One region of the Streptosporangium sp. NPDC000396 genome, then DNA from elsewhere that is predicted to be linked to it. Evidence: riboswitches for the same ligand, from Rfam matches in the RefSeq annotation. Region 1 holds a riboswitch; the other holds the start of a gene.
What was found. Region 1 has a riboswitch for S-adenosylmethionine ahead of ACFY2X_RS20750 (aminotransferase class V-fold PLP-dependent enzyme). Riboswitches for the same ligand answer to the same signal wherever they lie in the genome.
Positions count from the first base shown of each region.

Region 1 (6,615 bases):
AGACCGGAAGCCGTGGATGGGATCGTAGGCGCCGGCGACCAGGCGGGTCAGGCGTTCGGGTGCGTGCGCGGCGACCGCATAGCCTGTCATGGCCCCCAGCGAATACCCCCAGAATGCAGCTCTGCCGACGCCGACATCGTCGAGTACGGCGGTGACATAGTCGACGCGGCGTTGCAAGGCGTAGGCCTCGATCTCGCGCGGGGCATCGCTGGCGCCCAACCCCAGCGGATCGATGGCGATCACCGTGTGGGCAGCGGTCAGAGCCGGCGTGTATCCGCTGTGCGCCCAGTGCGCGCCGTCTTGGAACATCCCCGGGTGCAGCACGAGAGGCGGGCCGTCCCCGAACACCTCATACGAGATCTTGAAACCGTTGCTGCGGGCGGTTGGCACCTGTTGCTCCTTACCCTCTTGGTGAGTTTCATCGGCAAGAGACCGATAATGGCCTCCGTGCAGGAACGTTACGACTTGTAACGGGTTTATCCTGCAGCATGATCAAACGGCCCGGAAGGAGGCACTTTCTTGTCGCAACGGAACATCGTGGTAACAGACCAGCTCGTGGCACCCGCCGATGCGCCCCCGCCCGAGGATTGCCCGTTGCCGGAGGTCTTGGCCCTGATCGGAGACAAGTGGAGTGCCCAGGTACTGGTCGAACTGGGGGAGGGCCCGCGCCGGTTCACTCAGCTCGAACGGGCGATCGATGGCATCAGCCGGCGGATGTTGACGGTGAGCTTGCGAAACCTGGAACGCAACGGACTCATCACACGCACCGTCTACCCCGACGCTCCGCCCCGCGTCGTCTACGCAACCACGTATTTGGTTGAGGACATACGCGCTCCCCTGGAGGCTCTGGCGACATGGGCCCGCCACGCCGGCCCTGTCATCGCCGCAGCACGCCACGCCTACGACAACCGCGACCGTCCCCACCTCGTCGGTGAGCACGGCCAGCCCAGTCGGTAACGAGGGGCATCAACGGAATCATCGCCGGCTCAGCGGATTACAGCGGGCGGAGCGGTGCTGAAACCCGGCAGGAGCTCAGTAGATCAAGAAGCGGGAGCCCTGGGTCAGGCATCAACCGAAGTATGGCCAGAAAACGCGAGCAACGTAGAGGTGTTTGCCCCGTCCTCGGCCGCGTGGGTCAGCGCCGAGTGCCGCAGTCGCGGGGCATGAGCAGGCGGAACAATTGTCGGATGGGTCCGGCAGGATGGCTGCCATGGTTTCTTATCAGCTGGTCATTGACTGTGCGGCACCCGAGCGGATGGCCCGGTTCTGGGCGGGCGCGCTGCGATACACGGTGGAGCCGCCGCCGGTTGGATTCGACACGTGGCGGGATTACTGGCGCAGTCTCGGAGTGCCGGAGGACGAGCTGGGCGAGGGGGACGGCAGCGACAGCATCATCGATCCCGAGGGGTACGGGCCGAGGATCTGGTTTCAGCAGGTGCCTGAGGGCAAGGTGGTCAAGAACCGGTTCCACCTGGATGTGAAGGTGGGCGGCAAGCGGGAGGACGTACCACTGGAGACCCGGAAAGCGCGGGTGGATGCCGAGATGGAGCGGCTTGTCCAGGCGGGGGCGTCCGTTGTGCGGGTGCTGTCGCAGCCCGGGGTTGATCACTATGCGGTGGCGATGGTGGATCCCGAGGGGAACGAATTCGACGTGGTTTAGCGCCGTTTTCCGCACGTCATCACGGCTATCCCGCGTCCGCATCCCCCGCCGCACTTCGGCCTAGGTCCTTCTGGAAGAGAGGGAGGCTTGGGTCCTTTGAAAAGGAAGCTTAGGTGGAAGAGAAGGACGGGGTGTGGACGCGGTACCAGGGACGAAGCGGCACGTGCGGAAAACGGGGCTAGCCGTACTGACCCGTGAGGCCGGTGACGCGGCCGGCGGGAGGGCTCCCAGCGTGGTGACCAGGCACGCCCATCGGGGTGGGCACCGCTCATTCGCGCCGATCAGGACCACCCCACCGCTCGCCGTACCGGCGCTCCCGGAGGACGACGAGGGTGCGCGGCCACCGGTGATGGGCGGAAAGAGCCGCGAAACACGCCTGGCGCCCGTGGGCGTCACTTGTCGATGTCGCCCACGACGAAGAACATCGAGCCGAGGATGGCCACCATGTCGGGGACCAGGTGGCCCGGGAGCATCTCGCGCAGCACCTGGACGTTGTTGTAGGAGGCCGAGCGGAGCTTCATCCGCCACGGGGTCTTCTCGCCGCGGGAGACCAGGTAGTAGCCGTTGATGCCGAGGGGGTTCTCGGTCCAGGCGTAGGTGTGGCCCTCGGGGACCTTGAGCACCTTGGGCAGGCGCTGGTTGATCGGCCCCTGGGGGAGCTCGCGGAGCCGTTCCAGGCAGGCGTCGGCCAGGTCCAGGGAGACCTTCACCTGCTCCAGCAGCACCTCGAACCGGGCGTTGCAGTCTCCCGCCGACCGGGTGACGACCCGCACCGGCAGCTCGCCGTAGGCGAGGTAGGGCTCGTCCCTGCGCAGGTCGAAGTCCACCCCGGAGGCGCGGGCGATCGGGCCGCTCACGCCGTACTGCATGATCGTTTCGCGGTCCAGCACGCCCACCCCGACCGTGCGGGCCAGGAAGATCTCGTTTCCGGAGATCAGGTTCTCGATGTCGGGCAGCCGCCGCCGCACGTCCGCGACGGCCTTCGCGACGCGGCCGGTCCAGCCTTCGGGCAGCTCCTCCTTGAGCCCGCCGATCCGGTTGAACATGTAGTGCATCCGCCCGCCGGCGATCTCCTCCATCACGGCCTGGAGGGTCTCGCGTTCCCGGAACGCGTAGAAGACCGGGGTGATCGCGCCGAGCTCCAGGGGATAGGACCCGAGGAACATCAGGTGGCTGAGCACCCGGTTGAGCTCGGCCATCAGGGTGCGCGTCCAGACCGCCCGGACCGGCACCTCCATGCCGAGCATCCGCTCCGCCGCGAGCACGACGCCCAGCTCGTTGGCGAACGCCGACAGCCAGTCGTGCCGGTTGGCCAGCATGATGATCTGCCGGTAGTCCCGCACCTCGAACAGCTTCTCCGCGCCGCGGTGCATGTAGCCCACGACCGGCTCGGCCGCGCTGATCCGCTCCCCGTCCAGAGTGAGCCGCAGCCGCAGCACCCCGTGCGTGGACGGGTGCTGCGGCCCGATGTTGAGGATCATGTCTTCGGTCGCGAGCTCCTTGCCGCGCGCGGATTGCACGGCACCGGCTCCGGCACCGATCCCCACGCTCACTTCCCGGGGCGCGCCTTCGGTCCGATGCTCAGTCATAGAGCCATGCTGCCATGTCAGCGACGCGAGACAAGCTCCCGCAAAGCAGTGATCAACCGGTCGATGTGCTCCTCGGTGGTGCCGATGCCGATGGAGGCGCGTACGGCGGAGGCGGTGGTGTCGTCGCAGCCGCCGTCCTTCACGTCGAGGAGGTGGCGGACGAAGGGGTGGGCGCAGAACTTGCCGTCGCGGACGCCGATGCCGTACTCGCCGGACAGGGCTTCGGCGACCTCGCGGGCGGTGTAGCCGTCCACCACGAAGGAGACGATGCCGACGCGGGGGTGGTCGGGACCCCACAGGCCCAGCTCGTGGACGCCCTCGACGGTGGCGAGGCCGGCGCGGAGACGGCCGAGGAGGCGCTCCTCCTCGCGGAGCAGCACGTTCCATCCGGTGGCGCTCAGGGCGTCGCAGGCGGCGGCCAGGGCGATGGCGCCGAGGACGTTCGGGGTGCCGGCCTCGTGGCGGGCCTCGGGGTCCTCGTGCCATTCGGTCTCGTCGTCGTTCACGGACTTCACCGCGCCGCCGCCCCGCAGGTACGGCTCCGCCTCCGCCAGCCAGTCGCCGCGGCCGATCAGGACGCCCGTGCCGAACGGGGCGTAGAGCTTGTGGCCGGAGAAGACCACGTAGTCCAGGTCGAGCGCGGTCAGGTTGAGCGGGCGGTGCGGGACGAGCTGGGCGGCGTCGACGAGGATGCGGGCGCCGTGGCGGTGGGCGATGTGGGCCAGGGCGGCGATCGGCCAGAGCTCCCCGGTGACGTTGGACGCGGCGGTCACGACCAGCAGCTTGGGACCGTCGATCCCGGCCAGGGCGTCGTCGGCCGCGCGGACCGCCTCGCCGGGGAAGGCCGGGGGCGCGAGCCGTACGGCGTCGGCCCAGGGCAGGAGCGAGGCGTGGTGCTCGGTGTCGAAGACCACGACGGTGGTCTCCCGGGGCAGGCTGCGGGCCAGCAGGTTGGTCGCGTCGGTGGTGTTCCGGGTGAAGACCACCGAGTCGCCGGGGCGTGCCCCGGCGAAGGCGCGGACCGTGTGCCGGGCCTGTTCGTAGCGGGCCGTGGTGAGCTGCGAAGCGTACCCGGCGCCGCGGTGGACGCTGGAGTAGGCCGGGAGCGCGGCGGCGACGGCGGCGCTCACCGGCTCCAGACAGGGCGCGCTGGCGGCGTAGTCGAGGTTGGCGTAGGGGGCGAGCCTGCCGCCCTTGACGGGCACTTCGAGGTCCGAGCCCAGCACCGCGGGGATCCGCCGGTCGTCGGACACACGGGTCGCGGGAACGGTCACGGTCGCGGCTGCGGTGGTGGTGGCGGCGGAAGTGAAGATCGTCAGTGTGGACACGCCAGGACTCCCTATGAGGTCATCGGACCCCAACCCATGGCGTTGGTGCGTGGAGCCCGCGCTTGCCCGGCGCCCTGCGCGCCGGACCAGGTCCTCACCCGGGGCACCCCGCCGCGGACGCGAGGGTTGCCGGCCAGCAAGCCGGGGCTTGTCGCTGGCACTCATGACCTATAGGGGGGACTATAACCGATCCCCCGCGGTGGATCGCAAGTCGTCAAATATGGCGGCGTGCTGTTTCCCGGGGTGCTCGGGGCATCCGGCCGTCCAACGATCACCGCAGGTCACCGCCTGAGCGGGGCATGATCGCGTGACGGTGATCGGCCAGGTGATTGACCAGGAGGAACTTACGGAACCATTCGGTCGTCTAGCAATTACTGCCGGTTACCGTATGAAGGAGAGCGTAATGGATTGGGTGACAGATCCGGGGATATGGATAGGGTTCGTCACCCTTGTGGGCCTGGAAATCGTGCTGGGCATCGACAACATCATCTTCATCTCCATCCTGGCCGGGAAACTCCCGCCCGAGCAGCGCGACAGGGCCCGCAAGCTGGGCCTCCTCGCCGCCCTGCTCAGCCGGCTGGCGCTGCTGCTGGCGCTGTCGTGGGTGGTGAAGCTCACATCGCCGCTGTTCGAGATCTTCGGCCAGGAGATCTCGGGACGCGATCTGATCCTGATCTTCGGCGGCCTGTTCCTGCTGGCCAAGAGCGCCTACGAGATGCACGACAGCCTGGAGGGCGAGTCCGGTCACGCCGGTGGCAAGGTCGCGTCCAGCTTCGCCGCGGTGATCGTCCAGATCATGATCCTGGACATCGTGTTCTCCCTCGACTCGGTGATCACCGCGGTGGGCATGGTCGACCAGATCGGCGTCATGGTCGCGGCCGTCATCGCCTCGGTTCTCGTGATGCTCGCCGCCTCCGGCCCGATCAGCCGCTTCGTGGACGAGCACCCGAGCATCAAGATGCTCGCCCTGTCCTTCCTGGTCCTGGTCGGCGTCGTGCTCCTCGCGGAGGGCTTCGATCAGCACATCTCGAAGGGCTACGTCTACTTCGCGATGGCGTTCTCGCTCGCCGTGGAACTGCTGAACATCCGGGCGCGCAGTAAGGCGGGCCGGGAGGAGCCGGTCGAACTGCACCACCGCTACGAGGCGGACGAGCAGACCGGATCCTAGGGTCCGCGTCGCGGGCCTCGCCCGGCGCGCGTGGATCTGGTTGTTTTGATCACTTGTGATCTAGATTACGGAAATCCGTTTTCTGATCTAGATCGAGGAAACACTGTGAAGAATCTTCGTCGCGCCTTCGCGACCCTTGGCGCCGCGAGCGTCACCCTGGCCGCCGTCCTCACGGCGACCCCCGCCGACGCGGCCAGCGGTGGCGGCTGTAGCAGCGGAACCGTACGGGCGTGCATCAGCGTCAACAGCAGCCGTTACCTGGTCGCCGACGGCTACCTGAGCAGCGTCCCGTCCGGGTGCGCCGGTGTGACCGTCAAGCTGTTCACCCGGTCCAGGAAGCTCCTCAACAGCATCGACTCCGGCTGCTGGACCGGCCGGACCTACTCCACGAGCTACTTCTACTCCTCGGACGTGGGCGGGTTCTTCACGCAGGTGGATGTCTGGAACGGCAACCACAACGTCATCACCTACGCCATAAGCCCGAACCAGTACTGAGACCGGGGTCGCCCCGTGGCCGTTTCCCGCCTCGGGGCACCGCCGATCGACGTGCGCAAGATCGCGTTAAGGCTTGCTCGTCAGAGCGAGGCGGACAGCCAGCCCGATCAGCAGGGTTCCGGACACGTACTCCAGGTACCGGCGCACGGCGGGCCGCCTGAAGAACCGCTCGGCGACGCCGACCAACCGGACGATCCCCAGATACCACGCCAGATCGATGAGGGCCGAGGCCACCGCCAAGAGCAGCAGCGTCGGCAGCGCCGGCGCGCCCTCGGGCACGAATTGCGGCAAGAAAGACAGGGCGAATACGCCGGCCTTCGGATTGGCCAGGTTGGTCAGCAACCCTGTCCGGTAACAACCCCACAGCGACGGCGC
Region 1 covers NZ_JBIAZA010000012.1:106,399-113,013, reverse strand. The annotation lists gene ACFY2X_RS20770 (alpha/beta fold hydrolase) at 1-390, opposite strand, end outside; gene ACFY2X_RS20765 (winged helix-turn-helix transcriptional regulator) at 595-957, shown strand; gene ACFY2X_RS20760 (VOC family protein) at 1,202-1,660, shown strand; gene ACFY2X_RS20755 (NADH-quinone oxidoreductase subunit D) at 2,053-3,249, opposite strand; gene ACFY2X_RS20750 (aminotransferase class V-fold PLP-dependent enzyme) at 3,267-4,577, opposite strand; SAM riboswitch class IV at 4,631-4,746, opposite strand; gene ACFY2X_RS20745 (TerC family protein) at 4,981-5,745, shown strand; gene ACFY2X_RS20740 (hypothetical protein) at 5,851-6,240, shown strand; gene ACFY2X_RS20735 (LysE family translocator) at 6,307-6,615, opposite strand, start outside.

Region 2 (6,615 bases), on a different contig from region 1:
GGCCGCTTCCCCCGGGCCGGTCCGGATCTCGCCGCCGTCGCGCTCGGGGATCCAGACCCGGCCCATGACCACCGCGAGCAGCACGGCCAGCAGCGGGGTGATCAGCAGCGCCGCCCGCCAGCCGAGCACGCTGCGCGCCGCGAGGCTGAGGACGAACGGCGCCATGAGACCGACGGTCACGCCGACGGCGTTGGCCTCGCTGATCGCCGCCGGACCCGCCGGGCCGTGGTGCCTGCTGAGCGCGGACATGCCCGTGTAAAGGCTGATCGAGCCCATCCCGCTGGCGATGCCGTACCCGAGGAGGGTGACCGGCAGCGCGTCGCTCAGCATCACCAGCAGCATCCCGCCGCTCATGCCCGCCAGGCCCGTCCAGGTGGCGGCTCGTGGGCCGATCTTCCTGGTCAGCCAGGGGAGCGCGAGACCGGTCAGGATGCCGCCGACGGCCATCGAGGTGCCGTGCAGGCTGGCGACCGCCTGTGACACGCCCTGGTCGATGCGGAGCATCGGCAGCGCGGCGCTGAGGCTGTACAGGTAGGTGGCGAAGACGCCGAGCTGCAGGTAAACGAGCCAGGTCGCGCGATCACGGGTCAGCCGGACGGACGTGATCACGGTCACTGGTTCTCCTGAGCGGCTATGGGGAGATAGTCCTGAAAACTATCTCATGGCGCTGTAAAACTCCCCGAAGGCTCGTTGAGGGCGTCGAGCTGGTCGGAGAACCAGCGCTGCGGAGGGAGCGCGGTGGCCGCGGCGGCCAGGAGGGCACCCCGGCGGGCCCGCTCCTCCTCGGGCATGACCAGGCCCTCGTGCAGGGCCGCGGCCGTGGCCGAGACGTCGAAGGGGTTGACCGTCAGCGCGTGCTCTCCCAGCTCAGAGGCGGCGCCCGCCTCGCGGGACAGGACCAGCGCGCCGCGCGGGGACAGGATCGGGCCCTCCTTGGCCACCAGGTTCATGCCGTCGCGGATCGGATTGACCAGCAGCAGGTCGGCCAGCCGGTAGGCGGCCAGCGACCGCGCATAGTCGTCGTGCACGTTGAGGATCAACGGATCCCAGTCTTCAGTGGCGTACTCGTCTTCGATCTCCTGGGCGCAGCGCTGCACCGCCGCCGTGTATTCGCGGTATTCGGGCAGGTCGTGCCGGGACGGATAGGCGAAGGCGAGATGCGTGACCTTGCCGTGCCACTCGGGGTGGGCCGAGAGGAACTCCCGGTAGGCGGTCAGGCCCCGGACGATGTTCTTGGACAACTCGGTCCGGTCGATCCGCACGATCAGCCTGCGGTCGCCGACCTGTTCGCGGAGCGCGGCCATGTGCGACTCGACGTCGGGCTCGGACGCCCGCGCCCAGAGCGCGTCGCCGTCCACCCCGAGGGCGTGCACGCCGATCCGGGTGGTCCTGCCGGCGTGGGTGACGGTACGGCTCGCCCGGTCCACCACGGCGCCGAGCACCGTCTCGCAGCAGTCCATGAAGGCACCGGCCCAGCGCGCGGTCAGGAAACCCGCGTGGTCGGCGCCCAGGATGCCTTCGAGCAGCTCGACCCCGAAGTCGTCGGGGAGCAGGCGGAAATACTCCGGCGGCGCCCAGGGAGTGTGCGAGAAATGGGCCACCCGCAGGTCGGGTCGCTCGCCCCGCAACATGGCCGGGACCAGGGCCAGGTGGTAGTCCTGCACCATCACCTTCGCCCCGTGCGCCGCCTCCTCGGCCAGCGCCATCGCGAACGCCTCGTTGTAGGCCTGATAGGACTCCCACTCCCGGCGGAACCTGGCGCCGAACTGCGGGCTGTTGGGAGTGTCGTAAAGGAGGTGGTGGACGAACCAGAGGGTGGAGTTGGCCACCGCGTTGTAGGCCCGGTGGAAGGTCGCCGGGGGGATGTCGAGCATCCGCACCGGCCCGGTCTCGTAACCGGCGTGATCCAGCCGGCCGCCGGGCGCCAGCCGTACGGCACTGCGGTCGCCGTCGGACAGCGCGGCGCAGACCCACAGGACGTCGAGGTCCTTGGCGACCTCCGACAGGCCGGACACCAGGCCGCCGCCTCCCCTGCGCATGGTCAGGGAGCCCTCCTCCGAGAGGGTGAAAGAGACGGGGCCGCGATTCGAAGCCACCAGGATCGCGTTCATCGGGATCCCCTTGCCTAGGGTGTGTTCTGCGGTCTTTCCGCCTGGTGCGGTCGTCGGGCGACGCCCCGCGGCGTTGTCGTCATCAGCCATACGCTCCGCTACGGCTTCCTCCTCCGCCTCGCGGTGCGTCCGTCTGGCCGATCTTCGCCACGACGAAGATCTTTGAAACACACCCTGGAGACACGCTTTGCTGAAGGTTAGCCGGGACTTCATCGGCACGCCCTGGTCTTTTGGCTGGTCTTCCGGCGAGGTCCGCGAGGTCCGGCCCGGGTTCGGGCCAGGTGGAGAGCCCGGGTCTGCGCCCAGGGCAGGGGGAGGAACGCGGTGGTGCCGCCTCGGGGAGATTGCGGTGGACGTCACCAAATCCGGTCCTCGACCTTAAGATGGCGAGCGACTGTGATCGCTGATTGGGGCTCGTGATGGCGCTGGACGAGACGACCGAGGAACTGGCCCATGCGGCCGCCCAAGGTGACCACCGTGCGCTGGGTGAGCTGCTGAAGCGGATCGAACCAGACGTTCTTCGGCACTGCGGGCGCATCCTCCCCTACCGGCAGGACGCCGAGGAGGCCTGTCAGGACACCCTGCTGGCGGTGGCCCGCAACATCGGCCGCTTCGAAGGGCGGGCCCGGTTCAGCACGTGGCTGCACATCGTGACCGCCAACTGCGCCCGGACCACCTACCGCTCGCTCAAGCGGCGCGCCGCCGAGCAGAGCTCGGACGAGCTGCCGCTGCACAAACCCGATGTCGCCCGGGTGAGCGTGATCGCCGGGTCCCGGCTGGACCTGCTCGACGCGATGGAGGCGCTGGAGGCCGACAAGCCCGACCTGGCCCAGGCGCTGGTGCTGCGTGACATCTGCCAGCTCGACTACAGCGAGGTCGCCGAGCAGCTCGGCATCCCGCTCGGCACCGCAAAGTCTCGCATCCACCAGGCGCGCAAATACGTCCAGGGAGCCCTGGGCGACGCCTACGGTTTCTGACCCGGCGGGCCGGCAGGCCAGGCGGACCGGTGAACGTGCCCGTGCGGCTGCGCGGGCCGTACGCCCCGGAGGATCGCGAAACCGTCCGGAGCCCCTGTTCCGCCGTCGGGGAGCGGTCGAACCTGTCCGACAGATAACACGTTGTATCTCAAATAATGAGACGACTGGTCGGGGTGACGGCTAGGCGAGGTAGAGTGCATGAAACCTGCCTGCCAGGTTCACAACTGCATATTTGCTCATCCAGAGGGGTGGAGGGACCGGCCCTGCGAAGCCCCGGCAACCCTCCCGGTTCAAGACTCGTGATCTGACGAGGTCGGCCGGGACAGGTGCCAATTCCGGTCTGCGGCCAGGGTGGTCGCAGACGAAGATGAGGGAAAGGCCTCGCTTCATGGCGCTCGCAACCACTGAAACCACTGAAACCACCACCGCGCTCGGTCGTGTCGAGGACGGGCGCTTCGGCCCGGCCGCCGCCCTGTCCTGTCGTGAATGCGGCGCACGATCCGAACTCGGCCCCAGCTTCGCCTGTATCGAGTGTTTCGGTCCTCTTGAAATCGCCTATGAGTTCGGTCGCGTGACCCGGGAGCAGATCGCCGAAGGGCCGACCAACATCTGGCGTTACCGCTCGTTGCTGCCGGTTCCGGCGGACGTGGCCACCAAGCCCAACCTGGCGCCCGGCTGGACCAAGCTAGTCAAGGCCGACAATCTTGCCCGTGAGCTGGGCATCCGCTCGCTGCACGTGAAGGACGACTCCGGCAACCCCACACACTCCTTCAAGGACCGCGTGGTGGCCATCGCCGTCGAGGCGGCCCGCAATTTCGGCTTCCACACCCTGTCCTGCTCCTCCACCGGCAACCTGGCCGGAGCCGTGACCGCGGCCGCAGCCCGGGCCGGGCTTGACGCCTGTGTCTTCATCCCCGCCGACCTGGAGCAGGCCAAGATCGTCATGGCTTCGGTGTACGGCGGCAGGCTCGTCGGTATCGAGGGCACCTACGACGACGTGAACCGTTTCTGCTCCGAGCTCATCGGCGACGAGCTGGGTGATCAGTGGGGCTTCGTCAACGTCAACCTCAGGCCGTACTACGCCGAGGGCTCCAAGACCCTGGCCTACGAGATCGCCGAGCAGCTCGGCTGGCGGATTCCCGATCAGATCGTCATCCCGGTCGCCTCGGGGTCCCAGCTCACGAAGATCGACAAGGGCTTCAAGGAGCTGATCCAGCTCGGTCTCGTCGAGGACCGGCCGTACAAGATCTTCGCTGCCCAGGCCGAGGGCTGCGCCCCAGTCTCCGCCGCGTACAAGGCGGGACACGACGTGATCCGCCCGGTCAAGCCGGACACGATCGCCAAGTCGCTGGCGATCGGAAACCCGGCCGACGGCCCCTACGTGCTGGACATCACCCGGCGCACCGGCGGTGCCGTGGAGGACGTCACGGACGCCGAGATCGTCGACGCGATCCGCCTGCTGGCCAGGACCGAGGGCATTTTCGCCGAGACCGCGGGAGGCGTCACCGTCGGCGTGCTGCGCAAGCTGGTCGCGTCAGGGCGGCTCGACCCCGACGCCGAGACCGTGGTCCTCAACACCGGCGACGGCCTGAAGACCCTCGACGCGGTGGCGGGCGAGGCGCGTCCCACCGCGGTCATTCGCCCCTCTCTTGACGCATTCCGTGCGGTTATCGCCTAAATCCCATGAAAGGTACTGAACTATGAGCGTTTCTGTGCGGATTCCGACGATTCTCCGGACTTACACCAACGGCTCGGCCGAGGTGAGTGCGGAGGGCGACACCCTGCGTGATGTTCTGCAGAAGCTCGACGCCGACTACCCCGGGATCGGTGCCCGCATTCTCGATGAAACGGGCAAGATTCGCCGTTTTGTCAACGTCTATGTGGGGGATGAGGACGTCCGTTTTTCCGACAACCTCGACACGGCCACGCCGTCCGGCGTCCAGATCTCCATCATCCCGGCGGTGGCCGGGGGCTGATTCCCGGCGGGTCTCCCCTGTGGCGCCCGCACCGCTTCCTGCGACACCCGCACCGGCCCGGCCGTGTGCGGGTGTCGTTTTTTGTGACACCAGTTCGTATCTGCACGGGAGGCGTAATGCAATATTGGGCCAAGAGGCCACCATGGCAAAACTCTGTTGGTCGCACTGAATGTGTGCGTAAAGCGGTAGTTTGCTGATTGACTCTGTTGCCCTACGGTGTCCCACAGGTATGGTCGAGAACGATCGACGTAGGCGATGTGTCCGCCTCGGAGATTGAGGACTTCGCGAGAGGAATGGGCGGTGTCCTCAAGCCCAGTAAGAGGAGTCGGAAGTGGCGCAAGGCACCGTCAAATGGTTCAACGCGGACAAGGGCTACGGCTTCATCGCGGTAGACGGTGGTAAGGATGTGTTTGTCCATTACTCCGCGATCCTGATGGACGGCTATCGTGCGCTCGAACAGGGCCAGCGGGTCGAGTTCGAGATCACTCAAGGTCAGAAGGGTCCTCAGGCGGAATCCGTCCGGACGGTTTGACGAGGCCATTTCGTCAAATCATCGGAAAGTGCCAGTGGATCCCGTGGCAGCGCAGTCCGCGCGGATCCTCTCGCACGACGGCCCGGTCCACCGCTTCGGCCGGTGGGCCGGGCCTCCGTTTGGGACATGACCGGGCAGGTCCAGGTCAGACTCTGTCCAGGCTCGCACCGGGTTCCGCCCAGGCTTGGGTCGGGTCCCGGCGAACTTGGGCCGAGGCCGGGCAGGTTTGGGCCGGGTTCTGTCCGGGCCGAGGCCAGGTCAGCGCCGCGTCGCTTGCACTCTCCGGGGTAGAGTGCTAAACAGTTGCTTGGCACTCCCTGTCGGAGAGTGCCAACCCTGGATCGAGACGATGGGGCCCGCCGAACGGAGTCGCGGGTCCACATGCCGTCGCGGGCGTCGGCTCGATCCGGTGCAAGCCACCCTGTGTTTGGGAGGTCTAGCCGTATGGCAGCCAAGATGATCGCGTTTGACGAGGACGCCCGGCGCGGTCTCGAGCGCGGTATGAACCAGCTCGCGGACGCCGTCAAGGTGACCCTCGGCCCCAAGGGCCGTAACGTCGTTCTGGAGAAGAAGTGGGGCGCCCCCACCATCACCAACGACGGTGTCTCCATCGCCAAGGAGATCGAGCTCGAGGACCCGTGGGAGAAGATCGGGGCCGAGCTCGTCAAGGAAGTCGCCAAGAAGACCGACGACGTCGCCGGTGACGGCACCACCACCGCCACCGTGCTCGCCCAGGCTCTGGTGCGTGAGGGCCTCCGTAACGTCGCCGCGGGCGCCAACCCGATGTCCCTGAAGCGGGGCATCGAGGCCGCCGTGGAGCGCGTCTCCGAGGAACTGTCCAAGCTGGCCAAGGACGTGGAGACGAAGGCGCAGATCGCCTCCACCGCCTCCATCTCCGCGGGTGACCCGCAGATCGGCGAGATGATCGCCGAGGCGATGGACAAGGTCGGCAAGGAAGGCGTCATCACCGTCGAGGAGAGCAACACCTTCGGCCTGGAGCTTGAGCTCACCGAGGGCAT
Region 2 covers NZ_JBIAZA010000010.1:282,800-289,414, reverse strand. The annotation lists gene ACFY2X_RS18685 (MFS transporter) at 1-615, opposite strand, end outside; gene ACFY2X_RS18680 (trehalose-6-phosphate synthase) at 660-2,111, opposite strand; gene ACFY2X_RS18675 (RNA polymerase sigma factor) at 2,531-3,088, shown strand; SAM riboswitch class I at 3,322-3,462, shown strand; gene thrC (threonine synthase) at 3,477-4,766, shown strand; gene ACFY2X_RS18665 (MoaD/ThiS family protein) at 4,789-5,064, shown strand; gene ACFY2X_RS18660 (cold-shock protein) at 5,396-5,596, shown strand; gene groL (chaperonin GroEL) at 6,041-6,615, shown strand, end outside.
Region 2: it holds a riboswitch for S-adenosylmethionine, as region 1 does, so the genes downstream of both, thrC (threonine synthase) here and ACFY2X_RS20750 (aminotransferase class V-fold PLP-dependent enzyme) in region 1, are expected to answer to the same signal.